Regions from separate parts of the Blautia sp. MCC269 genome, predicted to be linked through region 1. Evidence: predicted binding sites of a transcription regulator. Region 1 holds the regulator's gene; each other region holds the start of a gene.

What was found. Region 1 encodes Rex, which represses fermentation and respiration genes when NADH is low (regulators of the CRP and FNR family bind a similar motif). Its sites were predicted from a motif close to ATTGTTAANTANTTAACAAT; they were not measured.
Region 2: a site for Rex is predicted at 3,689-3,708, ahead of gap (type I glyceraldehyde-3-phosphate dehydrogenase). Genes of this name have one in related genera too.
Region 3: a site for Rex is predicted at 4,462-4,481, ahead of GPK88_RS10210 (iron-sulfur cluster assembly scaffold protein). Genes of this name have one in related genera too.

What each region holds. Positions count from the first base shown of each region.
Region 1 is NZ_WQQE01000039.1:34,503-41,365, reverse strand. It holds gene alr (alanine racemase) at 1-1,027, opposite strand, end outside; gene GPK88_RS12940 (NAD(P)H-hydrate dehydratase) at 1,024-2,541, opposite strand; gene GPK88_RS12935 (redox-sensing transcriptional repressor Rex) at 2,602-3,249, opposite strand; gene GPK88_RS12930 (ABC-F family ATP-binding cassette domain-containing protein) at 3,464-5,380, shown strand; gene GPK88_RS12925 (YfhO family protein) at 5,419-6,863, shown strand, end outside.
Region 2 is NZ_WQQE01000038.1:153,221-160,083, forward strand. It holds gene GPK88_RS12145 (helix-turn-helix domain-containing protein) at 85-333, shown strand; gene tpiA (triose-phosphate isomerase) at 450-1,199, opposite strand; gene GPK88_RS12155 (phosphoglycerate kinase) at 1,244-2,440, opposite strand; gene gap (type I glyceraldehyde-3-phosphate dehydrogenase) at 2,626-3,645, opposite strand; gene GPK88_RS12165 (histidinol-phosphatase HisJ family protein) at 3,951-4,769, shown strand; gene GPK88_RS12170 (alpha-amylase family glycosyl hydrolase) at 4,844-6,863, shown strand, end outside.
Region 3 is NZ_WQQE01000029.1:50,520-57,382, reverse strand. It holds gene GPK88_RS10230 (formate/nitrite transporter family protein) at 23-778, shown strand; gene GPK88_RS10225 (DNA topoisomerase) at 780-2,831, shown strand; gene GPK88_RS10220 (LbetaH domain-containing protein) at 2,828-3,496, shown strand; gene GPK88_RS10215 (TraX family protein) at 3,700-4,437, opposite strand; gene GPK88_RS10210 (iron-sulfur cluster assembly scaffold protein) at 4,684-5,376, shown strand; gene GPK88_RS10205 (GGGtGRT protein) at 5,417-6,427, shown strand.

The sequences.
Region 1 (6,863 bases):
CTCCGTCTCTTCCCATCAGTGTTACCTCATCTCCGGCTTTTACCTCAGGAATATCCGTAACATCTACCATAAACTGATCCATACATACGCGTCCAAGAATAGGAGCTTTTTTGCCATGGATCAGAACCCATCCTTTATTGGAAAGCTGTCTGGGATATCCGTCCGCATAGCCTACCGGAATGGTTGCCATTCTGGTAAAACGTTCTGTAACAAAAGTTCCACCATAACTTACCGCAGTTCCACGTTCCACATTTTTCACATAGGACACATGGCTTTTCAGTTCCATGGCTGGTGTCAGTTTTATCACATCCCGTTCCACCTCTTCCGACGGATAAATACCGTAAATGGTAATTCCCGCACGGACAACGTTAAGATTTGCCTCCGGCACACGGATAATTCCCGCACTGTTGGAACAGTGGCGTACCGGAATATGGACTCCTCTCTTTTCCAGAAGATCCGCAAAACGAAGATATCTGTCAAGCTGTACAAGTGCCGGAGAACGGTCAAACTCATCTGCTCTGGCAAAATGCGTAAACATTCCTTCAATTACAAGATTCGGAATTTTGGAAACCGCTTCAATCTTTACTGCATTTTCCGGAATATCCGCATATCCGATCCTTGTCATTCCTGTATCCAATGCCAGATGAATATGTACATTTTTTCCGATACGCTCTCCTGCCTTCGCATATTCCACTGCTGTATTCAGATCTGAAATGGTAATCCGGATGTCATTGGCAGCCAGCTCCTCATAATATTCTTCGAATACAATGCCAAGAATCAGGATTGGTTTGGTAACGCCTGCATGACGCAGTTCCAGCGCTTCTTCTGCCGTTGCTGTGGCAAAACCCCAGATATAATCATAATCGTGAATCAGATGTGCAATTGCTCTCGCACCATGGCCATAGCCATCCGCCTTGATCACTGCAATGATTTTTGTTCCTTCTTTCACATTTCTGTGCATTTCCTCAAAATTATGAGCAATGGCATCCAGAGATACCAGTGCCTTGACTCTCTCGTATTTTTTCATGATTTTGACTCCTCTTCACCTATCGCTAAAGCCTGGGGCAGATATTCAATGATATCGCCTGCCAGCATACTGCGCTTTCCTTTTTCAGCGGCTGCAAGATCGCCGCAAAGTCCGTGAAGATAAACACCTAACGCGGCCTTTAAAACCATGGAGGGATGTTCCTCCGTTTTCAGATACATACATAATACTCCTGCCAGAAGCCCGGAAAGCACATCTCCGCTTCCGGCAGTTGCCATACCGGAATTACCGGAAAGGTTCAAATACAGATCGCCTTTCCCATCTGTAATTACTGTACAGGCATCTTTCAGGACACATACGGTACCGGTTTCTTTCGCATAGTCCACTGCGGTCTGTGCAATTGTTCCCTGGATTTCCGATATGGTTCTTACACAAAGTCTGCTCATCTCACCGATATGCGGCGTCAGAATAACATTTTCACCCAGGAATTCCTTCCACTGAGGATGCATTGCCAGAAGATTCAGTCCGTCTGCATCCAGAATCAGTGGCTTTTTCTCCCGGGCGGCTGCCGTAAGAAACCACTGTTCTCTCTCACGGCTGGCCCCCGATGTTCCCAGTCCCGGTCCAATCACAAGGATATCACACCAGGAAAGAAGCTGTTCGTTGGATTCCTCATCAAACCGGGTGCATACCATAGCCTCCGGAAGAAGAATCTGCAATGGAATCCTGTTTTCTTCTACTGTCTGAATTTTTACCATTCCCGCCCCGGCATGAAGAGCAGCACTGGCGCTTAAATAAGCAGCCCCGCACATTCCCTCGCTTCCGGCAACAAATAGAATTTTTCCAAAAGTTCCCTTATTTCCGCCGGGATCACGCTCCGGAAACAGTTTCAGGTCTTCCTGCTCCAGACAACATGCAGATGCCTTTACAGCTTCCTGCTCATAGATTCCGATATCAGCGGTAACAATCTTTCCTGCATACAATCTGCCCGGATAAAAGCAAAGTCCTCTTTTCCGGTAACCAAACGTAACAGTCAGATCCGCGCTGAAGGCAATTCCCATTTCCAGGCCTGTATCTCCGTTTACTCCTGATGGGATGTCAACAGCGATCTTTTTTGCCCGGGCACTGTTCATCTCATGAATAACTTCCGCATAATGTCCCTCGATCGGACGCACCAGGCCTACGCCAAACACGGCATCTACTATAGTAGTATATTCACTCCAGTCCGGGTTATTCACTTCCGGGACCTGATATCCTGTGGCAATTTTATACTGAAGCACCGTTTCTCTGGTCATTTTGTCTTTGTTTCCGACCATGCAGAATTCTGCCCGGATTCCCTTCAGATAAAGCAGTCTGGCAACGGCAATACCATCGCCTCCGTTATTGCCGCTTCCGCATACAACCAGTATTCTTTCATTTTTTTCGAGATATTTCTCTATTTCTTCTACTACTTTCAGTGCTGCCCGCTCCATCAGAACTTCTGATGCCACTCCGATATGATGAATGGTGGCACCATCCAGCTTCTTCATCTCCTCGCAGGTAACAATTTTTTTCATGCTGTGCCCTGCCTCCCCTCTTAATAGAGAAAGCTGCCGTTTCCGGCAGCTTAACACTTTCTACTTTTCCACATGCTCCTGCCTGTATTTACTCAGATTATAAGACAGTGTCATAAGACTTTCGGAAAGATGCACGTTCTCCACAATTACATCATCCGGTGTCTCCAGATCAAGATGTGCAAAATTCCAGATTGCTTTGATTCCGTTCTCCACCAGAATATCTGCCATTTCTTTGGCTTTGTTCTTCGGAAGAGTGAGAATTGCAATCTCTACATTATTTTCTCTCAGGAAAAACGGAAGTTCACTGAGCATCTGAATCTCAAGTCCGCGGACTGCAATACCCTCAAGCACAGGATTTACATCAAAAATTCCCACCAGTTTGAAGCCACGTTTCTCAAAGTCCACATAATTGGCAAGTGCCTGTCCCAGATTACCGGCACCTAAAATGATCATCGGATGAACGATGTCCAATCCGAGAATTTTACCAATTTCCGTATAAAGATAATGTACATTATAGCCATACCCCTGCTGCCCGAAACCGCCGAAATTATTGAGATCCTGACGAATCTGGGAAGCTGTGGTATGCATCTTCTTACTTAATTCATTGGAAGAAATACGCTCCACATTGTCTTCCATCAGCTCTCCTAAGTAGCGGTAATAGCGTGGCAGACGCTTAATCACCGCTTTCGAGATTTGTTTTGTCTCCACGATAGTTCTCCTCCTTACCTTACACTAGGTTAATTATACCGAATTGACATTTTCCTGTCAATTAAAGTTGTGAGTTCTGTACAAATTTCTTCATATTTTTTTAAAAAAATGATTTTTTCTTTGAAATCCTGGCGGTTTCCGTTATAATAGGTGGAGGATTTTCCCTGTTTTATGACCAGACAGAGACAATTCTTTATACAGGAGGACAGTTTTTATGATTTTATCATGTCAGAATATATGCAAAGCCTTTGGCGAAAAAGTAATTTTAAATGACGCATCCTTCCACATTGAAGACCGGGAAAAAGCGGCCCTTATCGGATGCAATGGTGCAGGAAAAACAACCCTTCTTCGGATCATCATGCAGGAAATTTCCGCTGACTCCGGCAATGTTGTTCTTGCACGTGACAAAAATATCGGCTATCTGGCCCAGTATCAGGACATTCACGGGCACCATACAATTTATGAAGAACTTCTTACTACCAAGCAGCACATCATTGATATGGAACGCCGCATCCGTAATCTGGAGCAGGAAATGAACCATGTACAGGGCGAGGACCTGAACCGTCTGATGGAGACTTACACCCGTCTTACCCATCAGTTTGAACTGGAAAACGGTTATGCCTACAAAAGTGAACTGACCGGTGTTTTAAAGGGTCTTGGTTTTACAGAAGAGGATTTTGACAAACAGATCGAGACGCTTTCCGGAGGGCAGAAAACCCGTGTTGCCCTTGGCAAGATGCTTCTCTCCAAACCGGATATCCTGCTTCTGGATGAGCCTACCAACCACCTGGATATGGAAAGTATCTCATGGCTGGAAACCTACCTTCTGAATTATCCGGGAGCTGTATTTATTGTCTCCCATGACCGTTATTTCCTTGATAAAGTTGTCACAAAGGTAGTGGAAATTGAGGCCGGACAGACCCGTGTCTACAGTGGAAACTACTCTGCTTATGCTCTTAAAAAAGCCCAGCTACGCGATGCCCAGTACAAGGCATACTTAAATCAGCAGAGAGACATCAAACATCAGGAAGCAGTCATTGCCAAACTGAAGTCCTTTAACAGAGAAAAATCTATCAAACGTGCCGAAAGCCGTGAGAAGATGCTGGATCGTGTACAGCGTATCGAAAAACCTCTGGAAATTCAGGATCGTATGCGGATTTCCCTGGAACCCCGTGTATTAAGTGGAAACGATGTCCTGCATGTGGAGGAACTCTCCAAGGCATTTCCGGGACAGACTCTGTTCTCCGATATTTCTTTTGATATCAAACGTGGCGAACGTGTGGCACTGATCGGAAACAACGGAACCGGCAAAACTACCATGCTGAAAATTATCAATGGTCTTCTCGAAGCAGATGCCGGAAAATTTTCTCTTGGTTCCAAGGTGCAGATCGGTTATTATGACCAGGAACATCATGTTCTTCATATGGATAAGACTATTTTCCAGGAGATTTCCGATACGTATCCGACTCTTACAGAGACCGAAATCCGAAATATGCTTGCAGCATTTCTTTTTACCGGAGACGATGTATTTAAAGAAATCTCCGCACTTTCCGGTGGAGAACGAGGCCGTGTTTCCCTTGCCAAGCTGATGCTCTCCGAAGCCAATTTCCTGATTCTGGATGAGCCTACCAACCATCTGGATATCGCTTCCAAGGAAATCCTTGAAGAAGCACTGGTAAGTTACACCGGTACTGTCCTTTATGTCTCCCATGACCGTTATTTCATCAATCAGACCGCAACCAGGATCATGGAACTTACCAATCAGGCTGTGGTCAATTACATTGGCGATTATGATTACTATCTGGAGAAAAAAGAAGAACTGACCAGCGCCTATGCTCCGGGAATTGATTCTCCCGAGGCCCCTCAGGAAGAAAAAACGGTTTCCGAAAACAAACTTTCCTGGCAGCAGATGAAAGAAGAACAGGCGAAGAAACGAAAACGGGAAGCAGAACTGAAAAAAGTGGAAGCCCGCATTGAGGAACTGGAAACAAGAGATAAGGAAATTGACGATACCATGGTTCTCCCGGATGTCTGCACCAACGTGGCAGAATGTACCAAATTAAGCCGTGAAAAAGCTGCCATTTCGGAAGAACTGGAAGAACTTTATGAAAAATGGGAAGAGCTGGCCTGACGGCCAGCTCTGTTATAATCATCCCGGAGGAGGAACCTGTGAAAAAGAAGCGCATTTATTTTTCTGCATTTGGTCTTACTTTTGCAGTTTTACTGATTTTATTTATCACCTGTGGCTATGCCCCTTTTGGCAACAAATCACTGGCTGTGGATGATGCCAGCATTCAGTATCTGGATTTTTATGCTTATTTCAAGGATGTTCTGGCGCAGAAAAACAGCATTTTTTATACATTTGGAAAAACACTGGGAGGTACCAATATCGCTGTTTTCAGCTATTATCTTTCCTCCCCGTTTATGCTTCTGAGTGTCTTTTTTCCAAAAGAAAATCTCCATTCATTTTTTGACATCCTGGTACTGCTGAAATTATCTCTGGCTTCCATGACCTTCAGTATTTTTCTTGTAAACCGCTTCCGGAAATATCTGACAGAAAACACGGAATCTGCAAGAACTTTTTTTGTTGTCCTTTTATCCTGCTGTTACGGTCTTTGCCAGTATACCATTGCCCAGAGCAGTAATATCATGTGGATTGACGGTGTCTATCTTCTTCCGCTGATTCTTCTGGGAACCTATCAGATCATACATGGATCATCCATCTGGAAGCTTTCTGTCTGGGTGGCATTGTCGATTCTTTTTAACTGGTACAGCGGTGGTATCAACTGTGTATTTTCCGCCCTGTGGTTTCTTTTTGAACTTGCCTTATATTTTCTGGGATCATCAAGAAAATACAGCCATATTCCACGAAAAGCCCTGGTCATGATATTCCGTTATGGCCTCTCTATGTTTCTGGGGCTTATGTGCAGCGCGGTTCTGTTTTTACCCACTGTACTTGCCATGGGAAATTCCAACCGTGGTTCTCTGGACCTTGCAGCATTGAAGGATTTTTCTTTCGTCGGACAGCTTCCCACCATTCTGGAAAGTTACCACCTGGGCGCGCACAGTACTCCAAACAGTACTTCTCTGTTCTGTGGTACTCTGGTAATCCTGGCGGTTATTGCCCTTTTTCTTTCTTCTACGTTATCTGCACAGAAAAAAAGTATGCTGGCCTGTTTTCTTGCTGTCATAGCACTGATTTTTTACTGGAAACCTTTTTATATGGTATTTTCATTGTTCAAAACTGTGGAAAGTTACTGGTGCAGATATTCCTATGTGGGAATTGCCGCTCTGATCTTTCTGGCTGCCTGTTTTTATCTGATTTACTTGGATGACCATACCGCAGTTCTTCTTTCCAGAGGATGGATCATTTTTTCGGTTCTTCTGTTTTTTCTGGATAATATTCACCCCGGTGAACATACATCAAAAATCTATCTGACCGTTTTTTACGCTGCAGTTACCTTGATTTCTGTGAGACTTTTTATGTACAGCCGGAATTTCAAATCATGGAAAAAAGCAGTTATCACTCTGCTTTGTACAGGAATCATCCTTTCAGAACTGGCAGTTAACGCCAGCTTTCTGATGAATGATTACCATGCTGACGAAAACAGCCA
Region 2 (6,863 bases), on a different contig from region 1:
AATTTTACATTCATAATAAGATTAATTCAAGGACGAATCGGACAGGATAAACATATGATAAAATATGACAGATTTTGGGTCACAATGAAAGAACGTGGTATTACTCAGTATGATCTTTATGAACACTATGAAATTACCCGTTCTCTTCTGGACAGGCTTAGAAAAAACAAAAACATTGAAATTTTTACAATAGACAGGTTGTGTTCCATTCTTCACTGTGATATTGAAGATATCGTAGAACATATTCCTGATCCGGATGAAATGAATAATAATCCAAAAGAAGTTTCGGAGAAAAACAATTCTTCCTCCGAAAATGAGAAAAACTCTCTCTGAGCATAAACACCGAATTTTTACTTCTGTGTATTTATGTCAGAGAGAGTTTTTTGACAAATAGATATTTCCATTATTCCATTAAAAAAAGGGGCCGAAGCCCCTTTCTTTATTTATTCTTATTTGTAGTTTACGATCTTTCCGAAATCTGGTTTCAGGGAAGCGCCGCCTACAAGACCGCCGTCGATGTCAGCCTGAGCGAATAAGTCAGGAGCTGTTGCAGCGTTTACAGATCCGCCGTACTGGATACGGATCTCTGCTGCTGTAGCATCATCATAGATCTCAGCGATGCATTTACGGATATCAGCGCAAACTTCCTGAGCCTGCTCTGTTGTAGCTGTCTTACCTGTTCCGATAGCCCAGATCGGCTCGTAAGCGATAACTGCTGTCTTAGCCTGATCAGCTGTAACACCCTGGAATCCAACCTTAACCTGCTGACGGATGAAGTCCATTGTTACGCCCTGCTCTCTCTGAGTAAGTGTCTCACCACAGCACATGATCGGTGTGATACCATGCTCGAAAGCTTTAAGCATTTTTTTGTTAACGTCTTCGTTTGTCTCACCGAAATACTCTCTTCTCTCGGAATGTCCAAGTACTACGTACTTAACGCCAGCATCTACGAGCATAGCCGGAGCGATCTCGCCTGTGTAAGCACCCTTCTCCTCGAAGTACATGTTCTCAGCGCCAACCTGGATGTTTGTTCCTTTAGCTGCCTCAACAACAGGAATGATGTCGATAGCCGGTACGCAGAATACTACGTCAACTTCATCGTTAACAACAAGCGGTTTTAAAGTCTCAACAAGCTTTACAGCCTCGCTTGGTGTCATGTTCATTTTCCAGTTTCCAGCAATAATTTTCTTTCTTGCCATTGTTTTTATCTCCTTTTCGTGTTCGCGGAACACTTTATTTTTTATCAGTCTTTATCGTTAGCTGCTGCTACGCCCGGAAGCTCTTTGCCCTCAAGGAACTCAAGAGAAGCACCGCCACCTGTGGAGATGTGTGTCATCTTGTCGCCATATCCAAGGATATTTACAGCTGCTGCGGAATCACCACCACCGATGATGGTTGTTGCATCTGTCTCAGCAAGAGCTTTGGCAACTGCTTCTGTACCATGAGCGAAGTTCGGCATCTCGAAGCATCCCATCGGTCCGTTCCATACAACAGTCTTGGCATCTTTTACAGCGTCTGCAAAAAGCTTCTCAGTCTCCGGTCCGATATCCATTCCTTCCCATCCGTCCGGAATCTCACCACGTTTTACAACCTGGATATTGCAGTCATTGGAGAAGTTATCACCGATTCTGTTATCTACAGGAAGAAGAAGCTTCACGCCCTTCTCCTCTGCTTTCTTCATCATGTCAAGAGCATACTGAAGGTAATCATCCTCGCAGAGGGATGTTCCGATATGTCCGCCCATAGCCTTGGAGAATGTATAGGACATACCACCACCGATGATCAGTGTATCTACCTTGTCAAGAAGGTTGTTGATTACAGAGATCTTGCTGGAAACCTTAGCACCGCCAAGAATTGCTACGAATGGTCTCTCCGGATTGTTTACAGCGTTTCCAAGGAAATCGATCTCTTTCTGCATCAGATATCCTACAACTGCTGTTTTTACATATTTGGTAACACCTACGTTAGAGCAGTGAGCTCTGTGAGCAGTTCCGAATGCATCATTTACAAATACATCACAGAGGGAAGCAAGATCTTTGCTGAACTTGTCTTCGTTCTTTGTCTCTTCTGCACGATAACGTGTGTTCTCAAGAAGAACTACATCGCCATCTTTCATCTCTGCTACAGCAGCTTTTGCGTTCGGTCCTACTACCTCAGGATCTGCTGCAAATTTTACTTCCTGGCCAAGAAGCTCAGAAAGACGAACTGCTACAGGTGCAAGAGAAAGCTCCGGTTTCGGCTCTCCCTTCGGTTTTCCAAGGTGGGAGCAAAGGATAACCTTTCCGCCGTCTGCGATCAGTTTCTTGATTGTAGGAAGAGCAGCTACAAGACGGTTCTCATCTGTGATCTTTCCATCCTGAAGCGGAACATTGAAGTCGCATCTTACAAGTACTTTCTGTCCTTTTACATTGATATCGTCAACACTTTTTTTGTTCAGCATCTCTATATCTCCTTAACTTTTATTTCTGCAAAAGCAGATGAATAAGGGCGAGCGGTATTGTTGTCCGCTCTGTTAACAGTCATTCCTCAGACATTTTTTTGTTTGGTCTTTTGGAAAAAAAGGGCCCGGTCCTCTTCAGACCGGACCCTTTCTGAGTCTATTCTTCTACACCCGTTCGCAGAAAATTAAGCGTTCAGAAGTTTTCCGAAGTGCTTGATTGTACGAACCATCTGGCTTGTGTAGGAGTTCTCGTTGTCATACCAGGAAACTACCTGAACCTCTGTTGTGCCATTCTCAAGTGGAAGTACCATTGTCTGAGTAGCATCGAAGAGGGAACCAAATCTCATACCAACGATATCGCTGGATACGATCTCATCCTCGTTGTATCCGAAGGACTCATTGGAAGCTGCTTTCATAGCTGCGTTGATCTGCTCTTTAGTAACGTTTCCTTCAACTACTGCTGTAAGGATTGTTGTAGAACCTGTTGGGGTAGGTACACGCTGTGCAGAACCGATAAGTTTGCCGTTAAGCTCTGGGATAACAAGTCCGATAGCTTTAGCAGCACCTGTGCTGTTCGGAACGATGTTAACTGCAGCTGCACGGGATCTTCTCAGATCGCCTTTTCTCTGCGGTCCGTCAAGTGTCATCTGATCGCCTGTGTAAGCGTGGATTGTGCACATGATACCGGATTTGATCGGTGCAAGATCGTTAAGAGCCTTAGCCATTGGTGCAAGGCAGTTTGTTGTACAGGAAGCTGCGGAGATGATCTTGTCCTCGTTTGTAAGACCCTGATGGTTTACGTTGTAAACGATTGTCTTAAGGTCGTTTCCAGCCGGAGCGGAAATAACTACGTGCTTAGCACCTGCATCGATATGAGCCTGAGCTTTGTCTTTGGATGTGTAGAAACCTGTGCACTCAAGAACTACGTCTACACCGATCTCTCCCCATGGAAGCTCTGCAGCGTTAGCCTTAGCATAGATTTTGATCTCTTTTCCGTCTACTGTGATGGAATCCTCGCCTGCTGTTACTTTATCAGCAAGAGCATATCTTCCCTGTGTAGAATCATATTTTAATAAGTGAGCAAGCATCTTAGGAGATGTAAGATCGTTGATTGCTACGATCTCAAATCCTTCTGCTCCAAACATCTGACGGAATGCAAGACGACCGATACGTCCAAAACCATTAATTGCAACTTTTACTGCCATGATAAATTCCTCCTATGAATTGAATGGTGATTTAAATCGTTCCTTTGTTAAAGAAACATCAACCTGTTTCATATTGTACCTAATTCCAAACAAAAATTCAAGAGCTATTTATAAAAAAGAACATTAAAATAAATATTAAGAAAATTTCTGAAAAATGTGCTATAATTCTCTGATAGAAAGTTCTGTCCTGCTGATTCCCAAAACGGATATCTATATTCCCGCTGGGAGTTTGACTTTCCCGGATTCATAACAGGCAGATACGATCATTGTCACAGAATATAAAGGCTTGAATATGGAGGTACAAAATGGACCAGAAAATTTTATGGGACTGCCATATGCACTCCTCTTTTTCCGCAGATTCCGATACACCGATGGAAGAAATGATCCAGACTGCCGCAGACCAGGGTCTCACGGGAATCTGTTTTACTGAACATTTTGATCCGGATTATCCCGATACTCCGGAAAATCTTGATTTTTCCCTGAACATCCCTGCATACCGCCAGAAACTTGAGAGTCTTGCGGATGCTTTTAAAGACCAGATCCAGGTTAACTTCGGGATCGAGCTTGGACTTCAGCCTCAGCTTGCAGAATCTTTTTCCGATCTTCTGAAAGAAGTTCCCTTTGATTTCGTTATTGGTTCCTCCCATGTGGTGCACGGATACGATCCTTATTATCCTTCTTATTTTGAGGGCCGTAAGGAATCCGCATGCTACATGGAATATTTTGAATCCATCCTGGAAAATATCGCTGCTTTTGACGAGATGGATGTGTACGGACATATCGACTATGTAGTACGTTATGGTCCAAATCAGAACCGTCAGTATTCTTATGGAAGATATAAGGAGATCCTGGACGAGATCCTGCGGACATTGATCCGCAAAAATGTGGGAATCGAGCTGAACACAGGCGGTTATCACTACGGGCTTGGTGAACCGAATCCATGTGTCAATATTATCCGACGTTACCGTGAGCTTGGCGGTGAGATCATCACCATCGGTGCAGATGCCCATACTCCGGATAAGATTGGCTACGCTTTTGACAAGGCGGCTGATGTTCTCCGTGAATGTGGTTTTTCCTATTATGCTGTATTTAAAAACCGCCGTCCTGTTTTTCATAAGCTGTAGCTCTGTTTCTCTCTCCGGTGAGAGAGTTTACATTTTATACCGAAAATATCATTTTATCTAAGGAGGAACTCTATATGTCAACAAAAAGACTCCAGAAAAAGAAAGCTGCCATGCAGGCAAAAAAAGAAAAGCAGCTGAAAAAAAATACCTCTGCTGCCGGCACCAGTTCCAGTGTTGCCAAATCTGTTGAAAATGCTAAAGCCGAAGTGAAAAAACTTGAAACCGTAAAGAAGGAAACGCTTAAAGTCGAAACCTCCAAAACCGAACCGATCAAAGTCGAGACTTCCAAGACCGAACCGATCAAGGTCGAGACTTCCAAAACTGAGCCGATCAAGGTTGAGACTTCCAAGACCGAACCGATCAAGGTCGAGACTTCCAAGACCGAACCGATCAAGGTCGAGACTTCCAAGACTGAGCCGATCAAGGTTGAGACTTCCAAGACCGAGCCGATCAAGGTTGAGACTTCCAAGACCGAACCGATCAAGGTCGAGACTTCCAAGACTGAGCCGGCGAAAGTTACTACTTCCAAGATTGAGCCTCTGAAAGTCGAAACTTCCAAGGAGGACACAGCTTACGATGCCCTCTACGAGAAACGTCTGAAACACTACTACAATGATCTGAAATGGCTTTACTGTGAGCTGTTCCGCGATCATCCGGAAGTTGCCGGCACATTCTCAAGCCTCACAAAAAAAATGAAAGAGATTTATCGTGAGCGCTCTCTTTCCATGAAGGAAGCTGACCAGACCTGCGCTGCTGATCCTGACTGGTTCCGTAAGACTACTTTCACCGGAATGGCTGTAAATCCTGCTGACTTCGCAGATACTCTTTCCGGGCTGTCCGATAAGCTGGACTATATCAGTGAATGCAAAGCAGACACTCTGTACCTGACAGATCTTTTCCAGGCAACCTCCAACTGCTCTCTTCGCATTATCCCGGAGATCGGAACCTCCGAAGATCTGTACACACTTGCAGCTAACTGTAGGAAAGCAGGTATCCGCCTGGCTCTTGAGATCCCGTTAAGTCTTTCTGTGGATGACCCACAGTCCGGTACGCCATGTGTGCTCCAGACTCCGGCTTATTTCAATGCAATGCTTCTTCAGATCCTGGAACTTGCAAATGAAGGTGCTTCTATATTCAGCCTTGGTGTCCTTCCGATGATGCCGGAAGAAAATCTCTGGAAGCTTCACTCTCTGCTGCGTATGACCCGAATGGTGTGTGAGATCGTATGCCCCGGAATTCTTCTACTTGGCGAAACAGACCGCCCACCTGCAGAGGCTGCTGCATTCGGCGGAACTTCCGATATGCCGGAACTTCACATTGTAAACAGCACCCAGCTGATGTCCGATCTCTGGCATACCGTTGCCACAAAGGACACTGCCCTTCTCCGCCGGGGAATCGACAGAGCTGCAGACCTTCCGCAGGCACCGGTATTCCAGAATTACCTCCGTAACCGCAACACGGTACGCTGGAATCTGGACTATGATTTCCTGAAAGGAAGCTTTATCACAGAAGGGCCTCACAGAGATTATCTGAATGAATTCCTGGCAGGTATTTTCCCTGATTCCTTTGCCCGGGGTGAAATTTATGTGAATCCGGAAACCGAGGAATCGGAGCTCTGCGGAACAACCGCATCTCTTGCAGGAATCGAGCGTTTTGATTATGAAGGAAATATGGAGGGTGTCAGCCGGGGAATCCGCTATGACGTAGCACTTCATGCATTGCTTCTTTCCCTCCCCGGAATTCCGGTACTTCGAAGCGGTGACGAGGTCGGACAGCTGAATGACTACACCTATAAAGCCGACATTTCCAAAGCAGCTGATCCCCGCTGGCTCCACAACGGACGTTTCAACTGGGCACTTGCCCGGAACAGAGCCGATGCCGAAACGATCCAGGGACGCATTTTCAACAGCCTTGAGCAGCTGGAATCCATCCGTGCCAGCCATCCGGTATTTGCACCTGAAGTTTCTGCACATACACTGGAAACCTGGGAAAAAGCTCTCCTTGCCCTGGTAAGAGAAACTTCTGAAGAAAAGCTGATCTGCATCTACAACTTCAGCGACCAGGATAAGGTAGCCTGGATCAACGAACAGGACG
Region 3 (6,863 bases), on a different contig from region 1:
AAAATATGTGGAGGTGCTATTTATGAACAGGGAGGATGTAGAGAAACTGTCAACCGCTGCGAAAGGTAAGATTAATTTACTGAACAGCAATTTCGGAAAATACTTTATGCGGGCGATCATGGCCGGATTTTTTATTGATGTGGCGATGATCTATAGTAATGTAGTAGGAAATGTATTTTCCAAAACATTCCCGGAATGGGGGAAATTCCTCGGAGCCCTGGTGTTCTCTATTGCGGTTCTTCTGATCGTAATGGTAGGAGGAGAGCTGTTTACCGGTAACAATCTGGTAATGGCATTTGGTGCGTATGACAAGAGCGTATCATGGAAAGACGTGGGCAAGGTCTGGGGAATCAGTTACATCGGCAACTTTGTGGGATGCCTGATCCTGGCTCTGATCTTTGTTGGTGCCGGAGCGTCCGGTACAGCAGATTACTTTGCGGGATTTATAAACGGAAAACTCAGTATTCCGGCAGGACAGATGTTTTTCCGTGCGGTGCTCTGTAATTTCTTTGTCTGTCTTGCAGTTCTCTGCGGCATTAAGCTGAAGAGTGAGTCAGGCAAATTCCTGATGATCACGATCTGTATTTCAGGTTTCGTTGTCAGCGGATTTGAGCACTGTATTGCAAATATGGGTATCTTTACAGTTGCATTCTGTATGGTGCCTGGGTTGTCTGTCGGTGCTATGCTTAAGAGCATGGTGATCGTAACATTGGGAAATATAGTTGGCGGAGGCGTGCTTCTGGCATGGCCGCTTAGAAAGATGAGTGCAGATAAATAGTATGGCAAAGGCTTTATACATAGCGGAGAAGCCCAGCGTGGCACAGGAATTTGCGAAGGCTTTGAAGATCAACGGTCAGAGAAAAGACGGATATCTGGAATCAGCAGATTCTGTGGTAACCTGGTGTGTAGGACACCTGGTTACCATGAGTTATCCCGAAAAATATGATATCAAGTATAAAAGGTGGAGTTTTGATACCCTGCCTTTTTTGCCGCGCGAATTTAAGTACGAAGTGATCCCCGGAGTCAAAAAGCAGTTCGAGATCGTAAAAGGACTGCTGAACCGACCGGATGTGGATACCATTTATGTGTGTACCGACTCCGGACGTGAGGGTGAATATATTTACCGTCTGGTAGCCCAGATGGCAGGAGTGAAGGGGAAAGTCCAGAAACGAGTGTGGATCGATTCCCAGACAGAAGAAGAAATTTTAAGAGGGATCCGGGAAGCAAAAGATATCTCGGAGTATGATAATCTGGCAGCGTCTGCCTATCTCCGCGCAAAGGAAGACTATCTTATGGGAATCAATTTTTCCAGGGTGCTGACCTTGCGTTACGGAAGCAGTGTGACCAATTATCTTCATTCCAAATATCAGGCCATTGCGGTGGGCCGTGTAATGACCTGTGTCCTTGGTATGGTGGTGCGTAGAGAGCGGGAGATCCGTGTCTTTGTGAAGACACCGTTTTACCGAGTCTTAAGCAGCATTGCCCTTGCAGGTGAAAGTTTTGACGGTGAGTGGAGGGCTGTGGAAGGCAGCCGGTATTTCCAGTCCCCGTATCTTTATAAAGAAAATGGTTTCAAGAAAAAAGAACATGCCCAGATGCTGATCGATCAGCTGATGGTGAACCAGCCCCTTTCCTGTACCGTGGAGAAAGTGGAGCGAAAAAAAGAAAACAAGAATCCGCCCCTTCTTTTTAACCTGGCGGAGCTTCAGAACGTCTGCTCCAAGCTCTTTAAGATCAGTCCGGATGAAACACTCCGGATCGTGCAGGAGCTTTATGAGAAGAAACTGGTGACGTATCCGAGAACGGATGCCAGAGTGTTGTCTACAGCAGTTGCCAAGGAGATATACAAGAATATTTCCGGCCTTCGAAATTATCAGCAGGCAGGAGCTGCGGCAGCAGAGGTTCTGGGAATGGAATCCTGGAAAAACATTGCGAAGACCAGGTATGTGAATGACAAGCAGATCACAGACCATTATGCCATTATTCCTACCGGCCAGGGGCTGAATGCACTGGGAAGTGTGTCTCTTACCGCACAGAGAGTGTATGAGACGATCGTGAGGAGGTTTTTATGTATTTTTTATCCTCCGGCTGTTTATCAGAAAGTGAGCCTTGTGACGAAACTGGACGGGGAATCATTCTTTTCCTCTTTTAAAGTTCTGAAAGAAGAAGGCTATCTGAAGATCGCCACGAACTCTTTTGCCCGGAAAAAAGCTTCCGACAGTGAGAAAGGCAGCAACGGGGAAGAGGAGGAAGTTTCCTGTGATACCGTGCTTCTGGAGGCGTTGCAGAAGCTGAAAAAGGGTGATATACTTCCTGTGAACGGTTTAAGTATCAAGGAAGGCGAGACTTCGCCGCCCAAACGATACAATTCTGGTTCCATGATCCTTGCCATGGAAAATGCGGGACAGCTGATCGAGGATGAAGAGCTCCGTGCCCAGATCAAGGGAAGCGGGATCGGCACCAGTGCCACCCGTGCGGAGATCCTGAAGAAACTTTTTAACATCAAGTATCTGGCGTTGAATAAGAAAACCCAGGTGATCACGCCCACACTTCTGGGGGAGATGATCTTTGATGTGGTAAACTGTTCTATCCGGCAGCTTCTGAACCCGGAGCTTACGGCAAGCTGGGAAAAAGGCCTCACCTACGTGGCAGAGGGCAGCATCACGGAACAGGAATATATGGACAAACTGGAACATTTTGTGCGGGTGCGGACCCAGCAGGTGGAAGCAAGCAATTATCAGTACAACCTGCGGCAGTTCTTTGACGCGGCCGCTGTAAATTACAGGAAGCCGGAGCGTGCTTCCAGACAGGGAGGAAAAAAATCATCATGATGAAAGATTTTACCATCAGCAATATGCTGGATCTGAATGAGACCATCGCAGCAGAGCTTTTTGAAGGAAAGACTTATCCGTGGGAGGTTCTTCCGGAGATCGGAGATTTTATCATTAAACTTGGAAAAACACTGGATCCTTCTGAATATGAGGAGAAAAGTGAAAATGTATGGATCGCAAAATCAGCCACTGTAGCTCCGACTGCAAGTATTACCGGACCGGCTATCATTGGTAAGGATGCAGAGGTACGTCACTGTGCCTTTATCCGTGGTAAGGCCATTGTTGGCGAGGGAGCAGTTGTGGGAAACTCCACAGAGCTTAAGAATGCGGTGCTCTTTAATAAAGTACAGGTTCCGCATTATAATTATGTTGGAGATGCGGTACTTGGATATAAATCCCATATGGGTGCCGGATCAATCTGTTCTAACGTGAAATCAGATAAGAAGCTGGTTGTTGTGAAAGATGGGGATGAAAAGATCGAGACTGGTCTTAAGAAGTTTGGAGCAATGCTGGGAGACCATGTTGAGGTTGGATGCGGTTCCGTGCTGAATCCTGGGACTGTGATTGGACGGAATTCTAATATTTATCCGTTGTCACCGGTAAGGGGATGCGTTCCGGCGGATTCCATTTATAAAAATGCGAAAGAAATTGTGAAGAAAAAATAGTTTTTTTGTTTTTTGAAATAAGTTCTGCTTGGTAAACAGCGGAAGGTTCGAGGAGGGGAAGCACTCACAGTTGCGAAGGCTTCGCAACTTTGAGTGCTTTCTCCCCTCAGAACTCCCCGTTGGAAAAGTGCAGAACTGAAATCCACAAAAACATCCACATGCAACACACCCATCCACATAAGACAATAAGAAAAATAAAACAATTAAGATAGAAACAAAATCTGTCGAAGTATCACCAGTCCCATAATATGGACTGGATAAAACCAGTAAAAGAAATATTTCGCCGCTTTTCCGCGGATAAATCCCCTCTCCCCATTGTACAGGTTAATGGACAGAAAGGCGAAACAGGCTCTCCATTCATAGTAAAGCCAGCAGCTTCCAAGGATCGCCTGTCCGGGCTTATCGTTTCGCATATAGTACATGATCAGGAGAAAAATATATCCCCGCCATCCGTAATCTGCTTTCAGAAAAATGGAAACAACAAGCAGTCCCAGGATACAGAGAAGCTGTGTCAAGCGCTTATTCTTAAAATATTCGATGGCACAAAACGCCAGGTATCCCAGGAAAAGCGTGAAAAACACATTCTGTCTTTCATAATGCAGTGTGTTTGTGAACATCAGGTTCCAGGGAATCTCTGAGATCAGAGCAAAAAGAAGGAGATTCCGTCCATAACGGAACCGGCTCCTGGTATGTCGGAAACCTTCCAACAGGAGAAAGCAGAAGATGGGAAAAGCCACTCTACCGATATCGCGGAAAATAAGATACACACTGTATTCTCTTCCAAGAAGCGTAAACAGGACTTTCTGTGCAGGCGGATACATGCTTAAAAGCACAGCTCCGGTATGATCGATCAGCATGGTGATGATGGCAATCATCTTCAGGGCGCTTCCGCTGAGAATACGGTATTTTTCTGGAAAAACAGAATCCACAGATGCATTCATGAAAAATATACCTCCAGGGTTAAACTTGATAATATATTATCATATACATCGGACAGTTGCCAGAAATATTTGACAGTTAGGCATGCAATACTGCCAGAATAACTTCCAATATTATGCGTTTTATGGCAAAAATTTATCAAATATGACTGGACGAAACAAAGGTTTTGTGAGAAAATAGCCGTAGGGTGTTATCGAACTTTTTTTCTCAATAACATCGGTCAATCTATACTTGAAAGGAGTTTTAAAATGATTTATTCACGCGAAGTAGAAGAAATGTGTCCAGTGGCACAGGGCGTACATCATGGTGCCGCTCCGATCCCGGAAGAAGCAAAATGGGTTCAGGCAAAAGAAGTAAAGGATATCTCCGGATTCACACACGGTGTAGGCTGGTGTGCTCCACAGCAGGGTGCCTGTAAGCTGTCCCTTAACGTAAAAGAGGGAATCATTCAGGAGGCACTTGTTGAGACAATCGGATGTTCAGGAATGACTCATTCTGCTGCTATGGCTGCTGAGATCCTTCCAGGACTTACTGTAATGGAGGCACTGAACACAGACCTTGTATGTGATGCAATCAATACAGCTATGAGAGAGCTTTTCCTTCAGATCGTTTACGGACGTTCCCAGTCTGCATTCTCCGAGGACGGACTTGCAGTAGGAGCTGGTCTTGAGGACCTTGGAAAAGGACTTCGTTCTCAGGTTGGTACAATGTATGGAACTCTGAAAAAAGGACCTCGTTACCTTGAGATGGCTGAGGGTTATGTTACAGGTATCGCTCTTGATGAGGACGATGAGATCATCGGATACCAGTTCGTAAGCCTTGGAAAAATGACTGACTTCATTAAGAAAGGTGATGACCCGAACACAGCATGGGAGAAAGCAAAAGGTCAGTACGGCCGTGTTGCAGATGCTGTTAAGATCATCGACCCAAGAAAAGAGTAATTACACTTCGTAAGGTAAAAATATCAGGAGGTTACAGGAAATGGCTTTATTTGAATCATATGAGAGACGAATTGACAAGATCAATTCTGTTTTAAACAGCTATGGAATCGCTTCTATCGAAGAAGCTGAGAAAATCACTAAAGACGCAGGTCTGAACGTTTACGATCAGATCAAAGGCATTCAGCCGATCTGCTTCGAGAACGCTTGTTGGGCTTACACAGTAGGTGCAGCAATCGCAATCAAAAAAGGCTGCAGAAGAGCCGCTGACGCAGCAGCAGCTATCGGAGAAGGCCTTCAGGCATTCTGTATCCCAGGATCCGTTGCAGACACACGTAAAGTAGGTCTTGGACATGGAAATCTTGGAAAAATGCTTCTTGAGGAAGAGACAGACTGCTTCTGCTTCCTTGCAGGACATGAGTCTTTCGCAGCAGCTGAGGGTGCTATCGGTATCGCCGAGAAAGCAAACAAAGTTCGTAAAAAACCTCTTCGTGTTATCCTGAACGGTCTTGGAAAAGACGCAGCTCAGATCATCTCCCGTATCAACGGCTTTACATACGTAGAGACAGAGTATGATCCATATAAGAACGAGGTTAAAGAAGTATTCCGTAAATCCTATTCAGAGGGACTTCGTGCAAAAGTTAACTGCTACGGCGCTAACAGCGTTCCGGAAGGTGTTGCTATCATGTGGAAAGAGGGTGTTGACGTTTCCATCACAGGAAACTCCACAAACCCAACTCGTTTCCAGCATCCAGTAGCAGGAACATATAAAAAAGAGTGCAACGAGAAAGGCAAAAAATACTTCTCCGTTGCTTCCGGCGGTGGTACAGGACGTACACTTCACCCGGATAACATGGCAGCAGGTCCTGCTTCCTACGGTATGACTGATACACTTGGACGTATGCATTCTGACGCTCAGTTCGCAGGATCTTCTTCCGTACCGGCTCACGTAGAGATGATGGGTCTCATCGGCGCTGGAAACAACCCGATGGTTGGTATGACAGTAGCAGTAGCTGTTTCCGTACAGGAAGCTGCTGACGCTGGCAAATTCTAATTTCGAATAACGAAAAATATTGGAAAAGGCTGTAAACTCAAGGGTTTGCAGTCTTTTTCTTTTTGAGTGGAAATAAAATGTTCTCAAAAAGTGCGAAAAAACAGGAATAGCTAACATATATCTAACACGTAGCGAACACTCGTAGTTAATACTTTTAAAATATAAAAAAGATACCGTAAGGTCATCAGTCTTGATGAGTTTACGGTATCCTTTTTGAAGTGTAAAGCGGAATGGGAAAGACCGCTTTGTATTACAATTATATTTAAAAAGGAAGGAGACCGGGAGTTTTAACACTCCCGGTTAAAAGTATGAAAAAGAAAAAGTTGTTTAGCAGTTGCATTTACTTGCTTGCTGTTTACAGGTAATAATATATCGAAAAAATGTGAGCAAATCGTGATGCAATTTTGAAGAATCTGTGAAACAAATTTCGGAGCAG